DNA from 4 places in the Bariatricus sp. HCP28S3_D3 genome. Region 1 is predicted to be linked to each of the others. Evidence: predicted binding sites of a transcription regulator. Region 1 holds the regulator's gene; each other region holds the start of a gene.
The links. Region 1 encodes Rex, which represses fermentation and respiration genes when NADH is low (regulators of the CRP and FNR family bind a similar motif). Its sites were predicted from a motif close to ATTGTTAANTANTTAACAAT; they were not measured.

Region 1 (3,217 bases):
TGCGTCTCTGAGCTGCTGTTTCTTCTGGGCATAATCTGAATAATTTCCCATATATGTCATCAGTGTACCGTTTTCAATCTCCAGCACTTTCGTTACGACACGATTCAAAAAATAACGGTCGTGGGAGACGATGAGCACTGCACCGGAGTAATTCAGCAGGTAGTTCTCAAGCCATGCGATTGAATTCATATCCAAGTGATTGGTAGGCTCATCCAGCAGTAAAATATCCGGTTTCGTCAGCAGAAGTTTGCCGAGGGAAACACGTGTCTTCTGGCCGCCGGAAAGGGCGTCCACCGGTTTCTGAAATTCATCCTCAGTAAACCCAAGGCCTTTAAGAACACCGACCAGTTCGCTTTTATAAGAATAGCCGTCAGCACGTTCAAATGCAGCGGTAAGTCTATGATAAGTGTCAAGTTTCATCTGAAGTGCGTCACCGGTCAGCGTACTGATTTCCAGTTCCAGTGCACGAATCTGACGTTCCATTTCGATAATCTCAGATTTGGCGGTGCGGACTTCTTCGTAAATGGTATTCCCGCTCATCAGGTCCTGGTGCTGGGCAAGATAGCCCATTGTTTTTCCTTTGGTAAGAATTACATCACCGTCATCACTATTCAATTCACCGACGATCATTTTCAAAATTGTGGATTTCCCGGCGCCGTTCAGACCGACCAGCGCCGCTTTCTCACGGTCTTCTATATGAAAGGAGCCTTTATTCACAATAACCTGCTCCCCAAAGGATTTCGTTAAATTGTGGCATGCCAGTATCATTTTCAAACCTCCTTATACTGTAGAAATAGGTACTGTCTACCTCATTATATCGGAAATACAATAAAAAACAACTATTAAGTTTGACTTTTTTATGTCATTTTTATATAATGAAATTTAGAATAAGAATGGAAGGTGGATGTCAGGTGGAAGAAAGAGAAATATCTCAGGCAGTAATCAGAAGACTTCCGAGATACTATCGTTATCTTGGCGAATTGCTGGAACACGGTGTGGAACGAATATCCTCCAACGATTTGAGCAAGAGAATGAAAGTAACTGCATCCCAGATTCGTCAGGACCTTAATAATTTTGGTGGATTTGGACAACAGGGATACGGGTATAATGTAAAATACTTATATACGGAAATAGGGAAAATTCTGGGACTGGACAACCAACATAACATGGTCATTATCGGTGCCGGTAATCTTGGACAGGCACTGGCTAATTATGCAGCATTTGAAAAAAGAGGTTTTGTATTAAAAGGATTATTTGACGTGAATCCACGACTTGTGGGAATTACGATCCGCGGTGTGGAGATCCGGATGATGGATGAACTGAGTGATTTTATTCAGAAGAATGATATTGAAATCGGAGTACTTGCGATTCCGAAGACAAGAGCCATAGATGTTGCGAATGTTCTGGTTGATAATGGTGTGCGGGCGATCTGGAATTTTGCACATACAGATTTGAATCTTCCGGATAATATTATTGTTGAGAACGTGCATTTATCGGAGAGTCTGATGAGACTTTCATACAATATAACACGTTATAATATGGAACATACAGATAATTCATAATTCGACAGAATGTGTTACACACATTTTGCCTGAATCGGCGTAATGAGAGAAGAGTTCCGGCTGCGGGGCTCTTTATTGCGTATTGGAAGGTGAGAATATGAAATATATATTGACGGCTGAACAGATGAAAGCGGCGGACGGAAGAATGATCCATGAGATCGGGATTCCTTCGCTGGTATTGATGGAACGTGCGGCGCTTCAGTGTATGGCTGCAATGAAAGAAGAGCAGATTGATCTGTCCTATGCACTGGTGGTATGCGGCTCCGGCAACAACGGTGGAGACGGATTCGCGGTGGCAAGACTGCTTGCCGAAGAAGGAAAAAGGGTCGATGTGTGTTTTGCCGGAAAATTGGAATCCAGGAGTGAAGAAACGAAGCAGCAGATGCATATTCTGGAAAATCTGGGCGTGTCTGTAGGAAACACTTTACCGGAGAAGGAATATAGTGTTATTATAGATGCCGTATTTGGAATCGGGCTTTGCCGAAATATCGAAGGACATTACCAGAATGTGATTGAACAAATGAACCGGTATCAGGGATACAAAGTTGCGATTGATACTCCGTCCGGAATTTCCGCTGACACCGGGGAAGTACTGGGATGTGCGTTCCGGGCTGATTTGACAGTCACGTTTGCATACGCTAAGGCAGGTCAGGTTTTCTTTCCGGGTTCCGAGTATGCGGGGAAAGTACTGGTAAAGGATATCGGCATTACGGATCCGGGCTTTGAAAACCGGGACGATCTTTATTTTATGCTGGAAAAACAGGATGTGATTTCCAGGATGCCGGAGAGAAAGCCGGATTCCAATAAAGGAAGCTATGGAAGGGTTCTTCTTATTGCCGGAAGTAGGGGAATGTCGGGGGCAGCGTACTTAAGTGCCCATGCGGCGTACATGGTAGGCGCAGGCCTTGTACGGATATACACGGAAGAATCCAACAGACAGATTCTTCAGCAGCTTCTGCCGGAAGCTATTATCACGACTTATGATGAGATGGCCTTAGATTGTTTCCGGGAACTTCCAGATCTGCTTCAATGGGCAGATATGGTCTGCATCGGATGCGGACTTGGAATTTCAGAGTATTCGCGGAGACTTTTTAAAATGACGCTGGAAATGAACCGGAAGCCGTGTGTGATTGATGCGGACGGTCTCAATCTTCTTGCGGAATTTACCGAAGAAGAGCGAAGAAAATGGGCGCGCCAGAAAGAACAGTATGTGCTGACACCTCATATGAAAGAAATGTCAAGATTGACAGGATATCCTGTTGCAGAACTAAAGAATCATAGGAACGCTCTTCTACGTGAGTTTGTTGAAAAAATGCAGGTCGTTTGTGCCATGAAAGATAGCAGAACACTCGTCGCAGCTTGCGGACATCCGACGTTTCTGAATTCATCCGGAAATGCAGCAATGGCGAAGGCCGGTTCCGGTGACGTGCTGGCAGGAACGATTGCCGGCCTGATGGCTCAGAACCTCCCGACTTTTGACGCGGCTGTGTTGGGAGTATATCTGCACGGCCTTGCCGGAGATACGGCAAGAGAAGAATGTGGATCCTACAGTGTGCTTGCTGAAGATCTCATCCGGGGGCTTGGCAGAACACTAAAAACTTTGGAGGAAAACTTGAAATGAAGACATATAACAGACTGCGTGCAGTGATCGATCT
Region 2 (3,217 bases), on a different contig from region 1:
GAGCATATCCATGCTGTTCACTCCTGCCAGTGCACTGTTGCCTGCTTCCACATTTGCGCGGATAGCCGCAAGCGGTGTGGCACCTGAAATCCCGTCATATGTAAAGGATGTCATTCTGCCGGTAAAAGAAATCAGCAGGAAACATCTTGCAGCAAGTGCCGGGTTCATAAAGTTCTGTCCCAGTCCTCCAAACAGCTGCTTTACGACCAGGATTGCAAATACGCTTCCGAGAACTCCCATCCAAAGTGGTGCTGTCGGCGGAAGGTTCAGTGCAAGCAGAAGTCCTGTGACAACTGCACTGAAATCTTTGATCGTGATCGGTTTGTGCATCAGTTTCTCATAAATATATTCCGTAAGTACTGCTGCTGCTGTCGTCACGATCACAACAAGCCATGCATGTGTGTCACGGAAATTATAGATTCCAAAGGCGGTCGCCGGCAGAAGTGCGATTGCAACCCACATCATAATATTACTGGTCGTCGCTTTGGAACGAATATGTGGTGAAGATGAAATTTTCAATTGTTCACTCACTTTTGTTCACCTCTTCCTCTCTGTACTGTTCTATTTTTTCTTTTTATTTGCAAGTGCAGTCTTTCTCATGGAGCCGATTGCCTGCTTCAGATGGCGCTTTGCCGGACAGACATAACTGCATGAACCACATTCCACACATTCCAGTCCGTTCATCTTGACAAATCCTGCTTCATCATGACGTTCTGCAAGATCCGCAAGTCTGGACGGTATGATTCGGCTTGGGCAGGCCTCCACACATCTTCCGCAGTTGATACATGCGGTCGCCGTACTTGCAGATACTTCGTCTTTGGAAAGACAGAGAATAGAAGACGATGTTTTCGTAATCGGTGTGTCAAGCGTATACATGGCAAATCCCATCATCGGTCCGCCGGAAATCACCTTTTCGCATCCTTCCTTCAATCCGCCTGCTGCTTCTACCAATTCTCTCTGATTGGTACCAAAAAGGACTTTATAATTTCCCGGATTTGCAACGCCGTCACCACTCACGGTCACAACACGCTCCATAGACGGGATTCCCTTCACAACCGCGTTGTAAATACTGATGACAGTTTCTACATTGTCCACCACACATCCTGCGTCGGCCGGGAGCATCGTAGAGTTGATGGCGCGTCCAGTGGTTGCATAGATCAGCTGACGTTCTGCACCCTGCGGATATTTTGTCATCAATGTCTTTACTTCCATACGCGGTTCGTCTTTAACCAGTTCTTTGAGTTTTGCGATACAATCCGGTTTGTTATCTTCCACACCAAAAATACCTTTTGCATTGTCAAACAACTTGAGAATAACTTTCATGCCTTCTACCAGAAGTTCCGGAGTCTCCATCATCCTTCTGTAGTCTGCCGTGATATACGGTTCACATTCTGCACAGTTCGCTATGATGTAATCGATCTTCTCCGGTTCTTTCGGTGAGAGCTTCACACGGGTCGGGAATCCGGCCCCACCCATACCTACAATACCGGCATTCGCGATCATATTCAGAATCTCTTCTTTTGTCAGTTCTGAAAGTGGTTTTACCGGAGGATATTCCACCTCTTCATACTGACCATCATTTTCAATTACAATGCAATTCACTTTTGCACCGGTCGGGTTCACATGCGGCTCAATTGCTTTTACAGTTCCCGACACGGACGCATAAATCGGCGCAGATACAAATCCACCCGCTTCGGCAATCATCTGCCCTTTCAGGACATGATCGCCTTTTTTGACAACCGGGCTTGCCGGCGCCCCGATGTGTTGGGAAAGCGGATACACAAGATCGCCTTTCGGCAACAGTTCTACAATTTCCTTGTCCTTTGCAAAGCTTTTGCCGTCATTCGGATGAACTCCGCCTTTAAATGTCAAAAGTCCCATAATCAATTTCCTTCCTTCCTTATTTCTCCTTGTTGACTTGCTCTAACTATACCGAAAACTCAAGAACAATTCCAGTAAAATGCACAAATTTATTGTACATTTTGAGAAACATCTTGATGTTTTTTTAACATTTTATAGACGCAAAAAGAGACTGTTTCCAGTCTCTTTTTGTATAAAAATCCCATCATATTCACTTGAATTTTCTAAAATTCTATTCTTCAACCGGTGCTTCCGCTGCCTGCACTTCTGCATTCTCCAGTGCTTTCATGCTAAGGCTGATCTTCTTCTCAGCTTCATTCAAATCTACAACCTTAGCTGTAATCTCCTGACCAACAGAAAGAACATCAGACGGCTTCTCAACATGTGCTCTGGAAATCTGAGATACATGAAGTAATGCGTCAACACCAGGTGCCAGCTCAACAAATGCGCCAAAATCAGTCATTCTTGCCACTTTTCCGGTTACTTCTTTACCTACAGCGTAATCTTCTGCTGCATTTGCCCACGGATTTGTCTCCGGGAATTTCAAGCTGAGCGCAATCTTTGTATCGCGGATATCTTTCACAAGTACTTTCAGAGTCTCACCTACTGTAAATACTTTCTTCGGATTTTCTACTCTTCCCCAAGACATCTCAGAAATATGAAGCAATCCGTCCACTCCGCCGAGATCGATAAATGCACCGAAGTCTGTCACGTTTTTAACAGTACCCTCAACCGTATCGCCAACTTTCAGCTTTGCAAAGAGCTCTTTCTGCTTCTCAGCCTTCTCTGCTACGAGCAATTGTCTTCTATCACCGATGATACGATTTCTTCTCGGATTGAACTCGCTGATCACAAACTCAATCTCCTGATCCTGATACTTTGATAAATCTTTCTCATAAGTATCTGACACAAGACTTGCAGGAATAAATACTCTTGCTTCATCTACAACAACACTTAATCCGCCGCCAAGGATCTGTGTAACGGTTGCTTTCAGAACTTCTTTGTTCTCGAATGCTTCTTTTAATCTTTCATTGCCCTTCTCAGCTGCAAGTCTCTTGTATGTAAGAAGAACCTGTCCTTCTCCATCATTTACTTTCAGCACTTTTACAGTCATTGTGTCTCCAACAGATACAACTGTTGTAAGGTCTAATCCTGACTCATTCGTGTATTCACTTCTGGTGATGATACCGTCGGCCTTGTATCCGATATTCAGAATAATCTCGTCCGGTTTCACATCGATTACAGTGCCATCTACAACCTCTCCATTATGAATTGTTTTAAATGATTCTTCTAACATTTGTTCAAAAGTTAATTCTGACATTATTTTGAACCTCCTCAATTATATTGTTGGGCGTGG
Region 3 (3,217 bases), on a different contig from region 1:
GCTTTCTCTACTTCCGCTACGGCTTCCTCTCCGCCTTCAATCAGCGGAATCGGTTCTACGCTGATCCGGACATGTCTTTCGTCCTGACAAAGAATTTCCATCTGTTTCTTCGTTACCGGTGTCGCGCTTCCTGCGGCAATCAGTACTGTCTTGCCTGCTTCATCTGCCTCCGGCGGAATATTGGCTTCTTCCATGCCAATCAGGCTTCTGTGATATGCCAGTTTGGAAGTAAACGGCCCCGGATCCACGCTCACAACATCCCAGCAAAGAGAAATGCATGCCTGAGCAATATTCTCAACATCTTCCAGTGTGATTGCGTCTACTACGATTACTTCACATCCATTTTCGCGTTCTGCTTTTAACGCTTCTTTGATTGCTTCGTCACCTGCAAGTACTTTATCCAATGTGACAAGTCCGACCTTACGTCTTGTCTGACCGCCAAGCAGTCTTGGTATGTAATTTTCTTTTACCGGTGTACGCACATCCTGTGCTACCGGAGTATTGATGAGCGCTACTCCGTCAATTACGGAATAACCGCCTACCAGGATTCGTCTTGATTGTGGCATAGCCGGCACAACGATTGCAACGGTATCCTGATCCAGCTGATCCAGCATTGCATCAATTTCAACTCCGATTCCACCGCGGCATGTTGTGTCAATACGCTTCTGGAAATATTTCACGCCCATGCTTTTCAGAGCGATCGTTGCTTCTTTTACTTTGTCATATGCCTCATTCGCCGGAAGTGGCCGACTGTTGCTGCTGATAATAATTGCGTCCAGCTCATCAACGCCTTCCGCTTTTGTGGCAGCTTCTACATTGAAAAATACTGCCGTTCTTGCTTTACTTCTTGCCAGCAATACCCCTGTTGTGGTTGCGCCGGTAAGGTCATCTGCTACTGAACCAATAATTGGCATGGCTGAAATCCTCCCTTTTCGTTCTATTTATGCTTCCTTCTCATGCTGCTTTGCCGCATACTCAGCAACAACTTTGGTTGACTCGATCAGGCTGATGCTGTTGGCAATTCCTTTTCCTGCGATGTCAAATGCTGTTCCGTGGTCTACAGAGCTTCTGATAAACGGAAGTCCGAATGTTAAGGTAACTGATTTTTCGAAATCAAGTGTCTTACATGCAATGTGTCCCTGATCATGATAGAGTGAAAGGATCGCATCATATTTTCCAGATTTGCCGATGTGGAAAACAGAGTCCGCCGGGCATGGACCTACTGCATTGATTCCCATCTCCTGAGCTGCTTTTACGGCCGGTCCGAGATCTGTGATTTCTTCCGTTCCGAAAAGTCCGTTATCACCATTGTGCGGATTCAGTCCTGCAACTGCGATCAGCGGATTCTCAATTCCTACTTTACGGAGCTCTTTATCAATATTGATAACATTCTCGAGAACCACTTCTTTTGTTGCATAGTGACATGCATCTACAAGTGACATATGACGGCTTACAAAGAATACTCTCAGTTTATGGCACGAGAACATGGTAAGTGCATATGGAGAATTTGTCTGATGCTGATAAATCTCTGTGTGTCCCGGTTCTTTAATGCCAACAAGTTTGATTGCTCCCTTATGAATCGGAGATGTAGAAACAGCATCTACTTTCTTTGCCATACCGAGTTCGATTGACTTCATAATCCAGTCGATTGCCATCTGTCCTGCCAGAGCCTGAACCTCGCCCCATTTGATGGAATCTGTATCATAATCTCCGGTCTCGAGTACGTCTACCGTTCCGTACTCGTATTTTGCTTCAGACGGATCTTCGATCTTGTTGTACTTTAATTCCTTTCCAAGTACTTTTGCCGCGCGATCCAGAATGGCAATGCTTCCGATTACGAATGGCTTGCAGCATTCATGAATTCCTTCGTCAAGCATAGTTCCTACTACAATTTCCGGTCCGATTCCTGCCGGATCTCCCATGGTAATAGCTGTTACTGGTTTGAATTTCGCTTCGCTCATTTTTCGTTCTCCTTTTCGTTTATTTTCGTTTAAACTTCCGTTTGCCTTTCGTTTGTAATTTCATTTTATATTATTATTTTTATTTACGCAAGTATTTTTTGTTATTTCGTTACGTTATCCATTTTTTCGCCCTTGGTTTTATGCATTATTCCCAAAAATTCACCCCTGTTTTTTCGTTTATTTTCGTTTTTTTGTTTTTTATTTGTCATTTGTTTTTTCTATTGTTTTTTCATCGCTTTCGTAGTATAATTTTCATGTCAGTATTGGATACAATCTTACAGATAAACACATCTATATTCAATTTAAAGGAGGATATCATGCAAAAGAAACTTTATTTTGGAAGCAACCTGAAAATGTATAAGAATATTCAGGACACTGTAGCATATTTACAGAGGCTGGTAGAAAACACAAAAGACATCAGCCGTGACGAGATTGAATTATTTATCATCCCGTCCTACACAACACTGGAAAGCGCAACCAGCAAAGTCGATCGTAAATATGTAAAACTCGGTGCACAGAATATGAGCTGGGAAGACCAGGGACAATTTACCGGTGAGATCTCTCCTCTTATGTTGAAAGAGCTTGGCCTGGATCTGGTAATGATTGGCCATTCTGAAAGACGCCATGTTTTCGGAGAAACAGACGTAGAAGAGAACAAAAAAGTAAAAGCCGCCCTGAATCATGGTTTCACCACACTGTTATGCATCGGTGAAACTGCAGAAGAAAAAAAATTCGGCATCAGCGCAGAAGTGCTCCGCACACAACTTAAAATCGGATTCCATGATGTTCCGGCCAAACAAGCAAATAATATTTGGGTTGCTTATGAACCAGTATGGTCCATCGGCGTAAACGGGACGCCGGCGAGCGCAGATTATGCGGAAGAAATGCACAAAGTCATCAAGAACTGTCTGCGGGAGATTTTCGGCGAAGCAGCTGATGAGATTCCGGTTCTTTACGGCGGGAGCGTAAATCCGGGAAATGCAAACGAACTGATTGTACAGCCTTCCATTGACGGACTTTTCACAGGACGTGCAGCCTGGGATGCTGATAAGTTCAACATGCTTATCCGGAATGCAAAGGCCACTTATGAGGCGCAATAAAGGAAAAAATATCGGGTGCAGCCCCAAAAGCTACACCCGTATATATTTTGCTTTATTCTTGATTGCGGCTACAATCATCGCAATATAATTATCGCCTTCAAGATGTCCATATTTATCATTCACATATTTCAGTCCATCAATATCGATATAGCACAA
Region 4 (3,217 bases), on a different contig from region 1:
TTCTTTTAATGTATCGGCATCTGCATCTGCGTACATGATCTTTGCTGCCATATCAGCTTCCATCATACCGATCTCAGCGTTCGGCCATGCATAAACCATGTCTGCTCCGATGGATTTGCTGTTCATGGTCACATATGCGCTTCCGTATGCTTTTCCGGTTACAACAGTAACTTTCGGTACGGTTGCATCGGCGAATGCATAGGTAAGTGATGCCATTGCTTTCGCAAGATTCTTCTCCGAACATACAGTTGCCTTGAATCCTGTTACATTGGTAAGTGTCAGGACCGGAATTCCAAATGCATCACAGAATTTCACAAATCCGGCTGCTTTCTTGCATCCTCTTGCTGAAAGAGAACCGTTGAATTCTTCTGCTGCCTTTCCTTCTTCATCAAATACTTTTGAGCGGTTTGCCACTGCTCCTACGGTCATTCCGTTAAGACGGATAAAACCGGTCACCATATCTTTTGCGTATTCTTTCTTTGTTTCGAAGAAAACGCCGCTATCTGAAAGCATTGACAGAACAATGGATGGGTCCTCGGCTGCATTTTCAATATCTTCACAGATCCGGTTCAGATCATCGGTACATTCATCATAAGAATCGTTATCCTCATTATTTGCCGGAAGCATACATACGAGTTCACGGATATTTTCCAGGATCTCTTCTTCTGTTCCGACTGCATCCACCATTCCGGATTCCTCGCTCTGGAACTTAGCGCAGGATGTGTCACATTTCTTAATTTCATTTCCGACGATTGCATTCGGAGAGTTCACAAATAATCTGCCCTTTGTCTCCATAAATGTGAAATCAGTCAGTGCTGCAGCTGTTGCGAGTCCACCGCCGCAATTTCCGAAAATAGCAGTAATCTGTGGAATAACGCCAGAAGCCATTGCCTGTTTGTAGTAGAGACTTCCAAATGCATTCAGTGCGTCTGTTGCTTCCTGAAGACGCATACCTGCACAATCAATAAGTCCAATGACCGGTGCACCCATCTTCATTGCCATGTCATAGATATGTGCGATCTTTCTTGCATGCATCTCACCAATCGCGCCCTTTAAAACAGTCGCGTCCTGGCTGTACACATAGACAAGATTACCGTCAATGACTCCATAACCGGTAATGACACCATCTGCCGGAGTCTCTTTCTCCTGCATGTTGAAATCTGTCGATCTTGCTGTTACTGCTCCGCCGATTTCAACAAAACTTCCCGAATCAAGCAATGCAGCAATTCTCATGCCTGCCGGATTTGATGTTGTTGTGTTACTCATAAATCTAGCCCTCCATTTTATAATTATAATATAAACCAAATTTTCTGCCGAGTTTATTATACTTGTATTTTCTGGAAACTGCAACATTTTTCGCGAATAACTCGTTAATAATTTCACATTGTATTAAAAAAAGACCAAAGGCGACAAGGGGACGAGTGACTAGGGTCACCGGTCACCCGTCACCCCTAGTCACTCGCCCCCTTGTCACCTATTTCTGATTCCGGAACTGTACCGGTGTCATATTATACGCTTTTTTGAACAGCCGGTTAAAATGCTCCACGTTCTGATATCCAACAGAAAGCGCGATATTTTCCACGGTCATACTGCTGCTCTTAAGCATGGCTCTGGCTTTTTTCATACGGACTTTCTTTACGATGTCCCCGAACGTCATACCTGATTTTTCTTTGATGTATTTGGACAGGTACGGCTTGGAAAGGAAGAATTTCTCAGAGAGGTCATCCAGAGAAACATCCAGATAGTTTGCCTGAATATAATTCATGATCTCAAGCATACGTTCGTCCTTACACTCATCTGCTGTTTTGATCTCTTCAATTTTATTAACCGCAACTGCCAGTGCATCGATGGATGCGTGGATAATGTCTGCATCAATGCCGACTCCCCAGTATGTATGTCCGTTGCAGATAATACCGACATATGCACATGCCTTGGAAGAAGATCCCTTTGTCAGAGAATGTTCTTCATAGAAGGACAGCTCGTAGCTGATGTTGAAATACTGCTTGATCGCATTGCTTACCGCATCGAGACGTCCATTACCGGATGCTGTCACGATCCGTTTGCTGTTCGCATGCGAAATGGTTGCTGTCGCAAGGATTCCGTCTTCCTGTTTGAAATGACACTCATCAATCGTAAAGACACCTTTGTAATTGACATAATTGTCCTCGAAAATATGGTAAACCCATTCCGGAGTCAGCTCTTTGTGAGCCTTGTCGGATACATCTTTTACGAGATATCCCACTTCTTCCTTCATCTCCTTCGGCAGATTGATACCGAAGTTCTGCTTTAATATGTAGTTGACGCCGCCCTTACCGGACTGGCTGTTGATACGGATAACATCCTTGTCATAGGTACGTCCCACATCTTTCGGATCGATCGGCAGATACGGAACCGTCCATTTATCGCATTCTTTCTCTTCCCTGAAGGCCATACCTTTCGCGATCGCATCCTGATGGGATCCGGAAAATGCGGTAAATACCAGATCTCCTGCATACGGCTGACGTTCGTAAACATGCATTCTGGTAAGACGCTCATAGGTCTCACGGATTTCCATCATGTTGGAGAAATCCAGTCCCGGATCAACACCGTGTGAGAACATGTTCATAGCCAGTGTGATAATGTCCACGTTACCGGTACGTTCTCCATTTCCAAACAGCGTTCCCTCGATACGCTCTGCTCCGGCAAGTACACCAAGCTCTGCGGTTGCCACACCACATCCTCTGTCATTGTGTGGATGCAGGCAGAGGATCACGCCATCGCGATGGCTGAGGTGTTTGTCTACATATTCTACCTGGCTTGCAAATACATGTGGCATTGCGTTCTCTACGGTTGTCGGAATGTTGATGATTGCTTTCTTATCCGGGGTCGGCTGCCATACATCCAGAACGGCGTTGCACACTTCCACTGCGTAATCCACTTCGGTTCCCGGGAAGCTTTCCGGACTGTACTGGAAGGTGAAATTTCCTTCTGTCTCATCCGCCAGTGTCTTCAAAAGTTTCGCTCCGTCGATCGCGATCTTCTTGATCTCCTCTTTACTCTTGCGGAACACCTGCTCACGCTGAGCAACGGATGTCGAATTGTAAAGGTGTACAACCGCATGGGGCGCTCCCTTTACTGCTTCAAATGTTTTCTTGATGATATGTTCACGTGCCTGAGTCAGTACCTGTACGGTCACATCGTCCGGAATCATATTCTTCTCGATCAAAGTGCGCATGAA

Region 2: a site for Rex is predicted at 1,994-2,013, ahead of rsxC (electron transport complex subunit RsxC). Genes of this name have one in related genera too.
Region 3: a site for Rex is predicted at 2,152-2,171, ahead of pdxA (4-hydroxythreonine-4-phosphate dehydrogenase PdxA). Genes of this name have one in related genera too.
Region 4: a site for Rex is predicted at 1,367-1,386, ahead of ACTNB3_RS10240 (acyl-CoA carboxylase subunit beta). Genes of this name have one in related genera too.

The regions. Positions count from the first base shown of each region.
Region 1 is NZ_JBQHTK010000006.1:94,149-97,365, forward strand. It holds gene ACTNB3_RS06840 (ABC-F family ATP-binding cassette domain-containing protein) at 1-768, opposite strand, end outside; gene ACTNB3_RS06845 (redox-sensing transcriptional repressor Rex) at 912-1,562, shown strand; gene ACTNB3_RS06850 (NAD(P)H-hydrate dehydratase) at 1,660-3,183, shown strand; gene alr (alanine racemase) at 3,180-3,217, shown strand, end outside.
Region 2 is NZ_JBQHTK010000002.1:218,829-222,045, reverse strand. It holds gene ACTNB3_RS03355 (RnfABCDGE type electron transport complex subunit D) at 1-531, opposite strand, end outside; gene rsxC (electron transport complex subunit RsxC) at 562-1,881, opposite strand; gene rpsA (30S ribosomal protein S1) at 2,093-3,181, opposite strand; gene ispH (4-hydroxy-3-methylbut-2-enyl diphosphate reductase) at 3,162-3,217, opposite strand, start outside.
Region 3 is NZ_JBQHTK010000010.1:33,718-36,934, forward strand. It holds gene ACTNB3_RS08625 (four-carbon acid sugar kinase family protein) at 1-914, opposite strand, end outside; gene pdxA (4-hydroxythreonine-4-phosphate dehydrogenase PdxA) at 942-1,961, opposite strand; gene ACTNB3_RS08635 (triose-phosphate isomerase) at 2,279-3,061, shown strand; gene ACTNB3_RS08640 (diguanylate cyclase) at 3,092-3,217, opposite strand, start outside.
Region 4 is NZ_JBQHTK010000014.1:59,028-62,244, reverse strand. It holds gene ACTNB3_RS10240 (acyl-CoA carboxylase subunit beta) at 1-1,266, opposite strand, end outside; gene ACTNB3_RS10235 (2-isopropylmalate synthase) at 1,475-3,217, opposite strand, start outside.